DNA from 3 places in the uncultured Haliea sp. genome. Region 1 is predicted to be linked to each of the others. Evidence: predicted binding sites of a transcription regulator. Region 1 holds the regulator's gene; each other region holds the start of a gene.

The links. The regulator LexA, encoded in region 1, represses DNA repair genes until DNA is damaged. The targets are predictions, from matches to a motif close to ACTGTNTNTANANACAGT.
Region 2: a site for LexA is predicted at 1,146-1,163, ahead of AACZ17_RS13340 (DUF3127 domain-containing protein). Genes of this name have one in related genera too.
Region 3: a site for LexA is predicted at 1,167-1,184, ahead of imuA (translesion DNA synthesis-associated protein ImuA). Genes of this name have one in related genera too.

What each region holds. Positions count from the first base shown of each region.
Region 1 covers NZ_CAXBAE010000002.1:242,405-244,667, forward strand. The annotation lists gene AACZ17_RS03635 (DUF6586 family protein) at 1-418, shown strand, start outside; gene AACZ17_RS03640 (hypothetical protein) at 488-730, shown strand; gene lexA (transcriptional repressor LexA) at 750-1,346, opposite strand; gene AACZ17_RS03650 (DUF6763 family protein) at 1,418-1,729, opposite strand; gene AACZ17_RS03655 (mechanosensitive ion channel family protein) at 1,996-2,263, shown strand, end outside.
Region 2 covers NZ_CAXBAE010000011.1:114,466-116,728, forward strand. The annotation lists gene AACZ17_RS13335 (cytochrome P450) at 1-652, opposite strand, end outside; gene AACZ17_RS13340 (DUF3127 domain-containing protein) at 697-1,059, opposite strand; gene AACZ17_RS13345 (class I adenylate-forming enzyme family protein) at 1,249-2,263, opposite strand, start outside.
Region 3 covers NZ_CAXBAE010000006.1:26,029-28,291, forward strand. The annotation lists gene AACZ17_RS08775 (AraC family transcriptional regulator) at 59-1,072, shown strand; gene imuA (translesion DNA synthesis-associated protein ImuA) at 1,211-1,939, shown strand; gene AACZ17_RS08785 (OsmC family protein) at 2,044-2,263, shown strand, end outside.

The sequences.
Region 1 (2,263 bases):
GCTTCTGTTGCAGGCCTGGGAACAGGCGCGGCGCGCCGAAAATGTCCCCGCCAACACCTTGGCGCAGGCTTTTGGGCCAGCCGTGCGGGAGCACCTGCTGACGGCCTATGGCTGGTTCCTGCTCGATTTGCAGAAGCCCGCACAATTGCCGCCGCAGCCGCCTCACTGTGTTGCGGAACTGCCGCCGGCAGCGCCGGGCAAGGCGCAACCGGCAGAAGTGACGGAGTTTGCGCAACTTGAAACGCAGGGCTGGCTGTCCCGGCTGCTGCAGCAGCCCGCGGCGCAGCCGGCCAGGCGGACGGAGGGCAGCCTTGCGGTGAGCACCTCTGGCCAGCTGGACTGGGACACGCTGCAGGTCGCGGCAGACGAGCTTGAAGCCGCGTTTTCCCGCATGGGTGACCTGCTGGACGAATGCTAGCAAGTGCGCGTTGGCGGTCGCATCTGCCCCCTGTTACACTGGCATTTGATGCAAAAAGAGGAGCCTCTCGTGGCCACAGCCCTGTTGGAAATTGTTGATCTCGGCGAAGGTGAAATTGTCCTGCAACGCGCCGAAGACGATTCCGAGCCTCTGCTGCGCATCCAGTTTTCAGATGAGGCGCGTGATTACCTGATGGACAACGGCCTGGAAGTTGCGAAGGTGATGATCCAGGCTGGCATGCAGGCCGCTGCCAGCATCAATGAAAAAGAACGCCCCGAAAACGGTGAAGGCCGGGCGCGCACTGTTCACTGACCCGGCACAACGACGTTTGCTAGCGTCGCAGGATGCCGACACTCAACCCCTCGATCGCGAACGCCTGCGTGCGCAGGTCAACCTTGATCGGCGCATAGGCCGGGTTCTCGGCGTGCAACTCTACCAGGTGCCGGCTACCGCCTCGCTGAAAGCGTTTCACGGTCACTTCATCCTCGATGCGGGCGACAACAATGGCGCCATTGCGGGCTTCGCTGCTGCGGTGCACCGCCAGCAGGTCCCCGTCGAGGATGCCGACATCCTGCATGCTGTCGCCCGTGACCCGTAGCAGGTAGTCTGCCGCCGGCCGGAAGAAGTTGGCGGGAATGGCGCAGTAATCCTCGACATGTTCCTGCGCGAGCACCGGGTTGCCTGCCGCAACGCGCCCGATGATGGGAAGGCCGGGGTTCTCGGGCAAGCGGATACCACGAGAGGCGCCAGCAATGATTTCAATCGCACCCTTGCGCGCCAGCGCCTTCAGGTGTTCTTCGGCGGCATTGGCCGACTTGAATCCCAGCTCTTTGGCGATGTCGGCGCGAGTAGGGGGGTAGCCGGTCTGGTCGATATGCTGGCGGATAATGTCCAGCACCTGCTGCTGTCGCTGCGTGAGTTTGTCCATGACCCGTCCATCTGTGTATTTGTACAGTGGCTGGGATTATATACAGTAATACGCGGCAGCGACAAGCGGGCTCAACTATCCTCCACGCCGAGCATGGTGTCGGGTTCGATCGTCGACAGGGGGTTGCTCCACTCTTCGGGGTGGTAGGGCAGGTCGGGATCCAGGCCGTCTTCGTCATCCAGCTCGAAGGGGGTTCGCCAGTCCTCCGGTGCCGCCGCCCGCTGCAACTGCAGCATGCGCCAGACCTCGAGATCGTACTCGGTAACCTCGCCGTCCAGGAACTGTGTCTCCACGGTACGCGCGGCTTCGTCCAGGGCGACAACTTCGAACAGCTCTCCCGTTTCGATATCCCGGTACCAGCTGCCAACGGTGGGATTCAACATGACTGCGCTCCCTTCCAGAGTCCTCGGTGTCACCTGCAACATACCATGCCGACCTGCGCTGTCCATTATGTGCTGTCGATCTAAAAACACCTTTTTTCATAGCGTTTTTCCGGGGCACTGAATTTTCCGCGGCAGATCAGTCGCTTGCGGATGTCGCTCGGCACATGTCGAAAGGAGGATGGCGCTGTTATACTGAGTGGCTCTGACAAGTGCCTGGCAACAGAAGAAAATTGTCTAAACCCGGGAAATCAGGAGCCTGATGTAACGTGGAAGCCACAGAGCAAACGCTGTCCCGAATACTGGCGACCTACGGCCTCGACACACCGCTGGTAGCGATCGGCGGGCTACTCCTGCTCGCCATGCTCATCCACCTGCTGCTCGGTGTCCTGCTGCGCCGCCTGCACCGCGTGGCGGAGTCCAGCAGCAATCGCTGGGACGACGTGGTAATCACTGCGGTGGAAACGCCACTGCGTGTCGCGCTCTGGCTCATCGCCTTGATGCTGATTCTGGGCAGGGTGCCGATCGCCGCAGATT
Region 2 (2,263 bases), on a different contig from region 1:
CCACGTCAGCGGCCGCCAGCAGGGAGAGCAGGTCGTCCCGCGGCTGCGCGCGGCGCTGCTGCACAATCGGCGCCAGGTAGTCCGTGATCGCCGCCCGGGCCTCCAGCGCTAGTGACGGGTTCCACGGGAACTGGAACAGACCATCAAGCCACTGGTGCAGCTCGGGCTCATCTTCCACCGGAATGCCGAGCAAGCCGGTAATCACCTTGAACGGGTAACGGTGGGTGTAGGCGGACACCAGATCCACCCCGGAACAACCCCGAAGACTGTCGATCAACTCATCCGCGAGCGGCCGCAGCAGGGTGTCTATACGGCGGCGAATGGCGCCCGGGTGAAAGGCGCCCGAAACCAGCAATCGGTTAACCCGATGTTCATCCCCTTCCATACACAACAGGGTTTTGCCCTGGGCGGGTTCCGAGTGCCGGCGATAGGCCGGCGCAGCGGGCACACCAGACTCATTGCGGTACAGTGCCGACACGTCCTCGTGGCGCAGGATGATCCAGGCCGTTGCGCCGAGATAATTGACGGGCACCACGCGACGCCCGGCATCACGCAGGGCAGCCATGCGCTGGTGGAAGTCCGGCAATGGGTCAGTCGCGAAATCGATCTCCGGATAAACCCGCTCAACGGCGGACTGGGTGTCGGTGCGCATACTGTTATTCTCCCCGGAGGCGGCACCCCGCTATCATGCGCCGGTCAGAACGGAATGTCGTCATCGCTGTAGCCGGGATCACCCGCCTGCTGGGGAAACCCGGCAGACTCAGTGGCGGGCGGCGGCGCTGACGCTGCTGCACCTGCGGCGCTGATTTTCCACCCTTGCAGGTTGTTGAAATACCGCCCGTTGTACTCCCGACCGCGGATGTCAAACGTCACCGTGACTTCCTGGCCGGGCTGCAGCCCCTCAAGCAGGCTGATCTTGTCCTGCACGAACTCCAGGCTGATGTCCTGGGGGTATTTGCCGTCCTCCACCGTCACCACCATTTCGCGCTTGGTAAAGCCGCTGTTGAAGGTCTGGGGTTCCTGGATGAGCTTGATCTTGCCGGTGAGGTCGTAGGCCACGCGTGTGGATCTCCTTGTATCGGGTGGGCCACTCCGGCGCCACGCCACCTGCCACGGCGTGCTCGGGCAGTGAGGGCGGGGACCGGAATGTAAACATGCCCAGTCTAGTGGGGCGCGGTCAGGATGTGTAGGGCGGGAGCCGAATTGATCGCCGAGGGCACCGGCCGCTGCTGCTGCCGACGACTGGCGTTACGCTGGAAAAAGCAGCGATTTCAGTCGTTTGCGGTCTATCTTGCTGGTGCCGGACTGGGTGCGAGGAAAGGTGTCCAGCAGTGCGAAGCGCACCTCACCCCACTGGGAGAACTCCTGCCCGACGTGGTCCAGCCGGTCGCGGCTGGGCAGCTCGGCCGCCTCCATGGCAATCACCACTTCCGGCTCACCCGATGCCGTGACACCTGCAAACAGGCACACGTAATTCACCTGCAGAACGTTCTGCAGGTTCGCCTCAATGGGCGCCACCGCGAGTTTCTGCCCGGCGAGGATCACCACATCGGCAGTGCGGCCCAGAATGCGGAATGCGCCGTCTTCGCGCTGTATGGCCTGGTCACCCGGGTAGAAATAGCCCTCGCGGAACGCCGCGCGGGTGGCCTCCGGGTCATCCATGTAGCCACTGGCATCCAGCCCGGTCAGCTTGATGCGCAATCGACCCTCCTCGTTGACCGCACACACCTGCCCCGATGCATTTTCCACTTCGACCACCCGGGCCCCGGTCGAGACCATCCAGCTGAGATCCGCCGGCAGGGCGTAGTCATGCCAGAGAACCCCGAGGCCCACTTCCGTGCAACCGTAGGAATTGAACACATCGAAGTGCTCACGCAAAGTGCCAACGACCCTGGCTGATACGAAACCGCCGCTCATATAGAGAATCGGGCGGGCGCCCGTTTGGATCGCCATCTGCGCCAGACTCTCGCACTCGCTCAGCCGCAAGGCCATGTCCGGGAGCAGTGTTGCCCGCGTAACGCCGCTGCGTACAAAGGGCTCTACCCAGTCACTGCGCTGATCCAGAATGGCTGTGCCGCCAACATGCCACACCGAGGAGGGCGCCTTGTAGCCGTTACCCGTCCACAGGCCGAAGCCCAAGGCGTGGTACCGCGTGCTGCTGTCATAGGCCTGGAAATCACAGCGCTCCCTGTCTGATTCGCGTTGCACGCGCGCGGGCACAAACACCTTCTTGTACTTGCCTGATGTTCCCGAGGTGAAGAGG
Region 3 (2,263 bases), on a different contig from region 1:
CCGGGCAGACTTTCATTAAATGACATATCATTAGTCATTTAATGACATCTGGTGCCCTGTGACCCGCACGCTGGACGTATCCGCCACCTACGCTCGCCTGCTGCTGCACTCGGACCGCTGCCCGCTGCCGCTGCTGCTGGAGGGCACTGGCCTGAATGCAGCGCGGCTGGCAGGTGAGGACTACATCGACTGGCGCCTGCTGGCGCGCCTGTTTCGCAACTTCGCCCGCCAGCAGGCGCAACCTGCTTGGCCTGCCGAACTCGGCGAACAGTTCAGCATGGCGGCACACGGGCCACTGGGCTTCGCCGCATTGAGCGCGCCGACGCTGGGTGCGGCGCTGGATGTCATGGCGCGCTACACCGCCGTGCGCATCACCACGGTCACAGTGGCCACCGCAACACAGGCAGACCGCTTTCTGCTCACGATGCAGGATGAAACCGGTGACCCGCTGTTTGCCCACTGGATCGAGGCCATTGTGTTCAAAGTGCTGGAGTCATTGCTCAGCGCCATCCTCGGTCACCCGGTGGGGGACAACGTGATACTGGCGTTCAGCGGCGCAGCGCCACGGGATCCACAGGCGCTGGCGGCCTGTTATGCGGCCCGGGTGCAGTTTGCTGCGCCCGTCGCCTCGTTGTCGGTGCCCGCCACCTGGTTGCCCCTGCCCTCGCCCCTGTACGACGAAGCGGTATACCGCAGTAACCTCGCGCGCTGCCAGGATACCCTGGCGGGCAGGTCCAGCCAGATGGGTGCGTCACAGCGCGTACAGATGCTGCTGCGCAGCCACTTCGAGGCCAGTCGCCTGCAGCCTGCCCCGCCGCCGACACTGGAGCAGCTGGCAGACCAACTGCACCTCACGCCACGCACCCTGATCCGCCACCTGCAACAGGACGGGGCGAGCTATCGCGACATTCTGGAACAGCTGCGCCAGAACTGCGCCGCAGAACTGTTGCGCGATGCGCGCTACAGTGTGGCCGATGTGGCAGACATACTGGGCTACCGGGAACAGGCCAATTTCGGCCGCGCCTTCCGCCGCTGGTTTGGCCTGTCGCCATCCGTCTGGCGAAGACAGTAGTACAGCGTGTCGACCTGTCGCCCAGACAGGCAGGTTCAGGCTGCCCCCTGTCACCAGCCAGCAGATTCACTTGCATTCCCTTCGGAGGGCAACTACTGTACATGCATACAGTATGAAAATCTTCGGAGGCAAGCCATCATGAACGAAGCACTGAAACAGATTATTCTCCGCCGCGATACCTGGCGCGGACGCAGCGGCCACTTCGGCGGGCTACCACACTCCGCCAACAGCGATGCCCACAGCGGTGGCCTGGAAACAGGCTACCGGGCGCTGGATGCTGCACTGCTGCAGGGCGGGTGGCCGGAAGCCACTGCCGTCGAAGTGCTTAGCGACAGCTCCGGCATGGGCGCCATGGGCCTGTTCCTGCCCGCCATGGAGCGGCTCAGCGCGCAGGGGCGCTGGCAGGCGTTTATCGCCCCCCCCTGGACGCCCTATGCGCCCCTGCTGGCCGCTCGCGGTATTGACACACAGCAGGTGCTGCTGGTGCATCCCCGCAGCCGCGAGGATCTGCTCTGGAGCATTGAGCAGGCCTTGCGCAGCAGCACCTGCAGCGCAGTTTTCAGCTGGCTGGGCAACAGCCAGTACCGCTACAGCGAGCTGCGCAAACTGCAGCTGGCCGCAGCGGACAGCGACACCCTGTGTGTACTGTTTCGTTCACAGCAGGCCGCTGCGGAAAGCTCGCCCGTGGGTCTGCGCCTGCAAATGCGCGAATACCGCAAGGTGCATATCCTCAAGCAGCGCGGCGGCCAGCAGCAGGTGGATGTGAACCTGTCACCCAGCGACGAACTGCCGCACCAGCCACAGCTGTGGGAATTGCCGGCCTGGCCGGCCACCGTGGCGGGCAGCAGCGCAATGAGTGCCGGTTGAGGCAGGTCAATTGTTTCCCGACTGGCTGACCGCTAGCATAGGGTCCTGCGGATGAACTGCCCTTGGGAGGTCATCTTGGTACAGCCTTGTCACGGAGAACGCGCATGCAGGAATTCCCTCACCACTACCGGGTTGCCGCTACGGCCACAGCTGAAGGCAGCGTCACACTGTCCGGCGAAGACATCCCGGCGCTGGACACCGCGCCACCCAAGGAGTTTGGTGGGCCGGGTGGCAACTGGTCTCCGGAGGCCCTGCTGGTCGGCGCCGTGACCGACTGCTTTATTTTCACGTTTCGCGCCATTGCCCGTGCGTCCAAGCTGGATT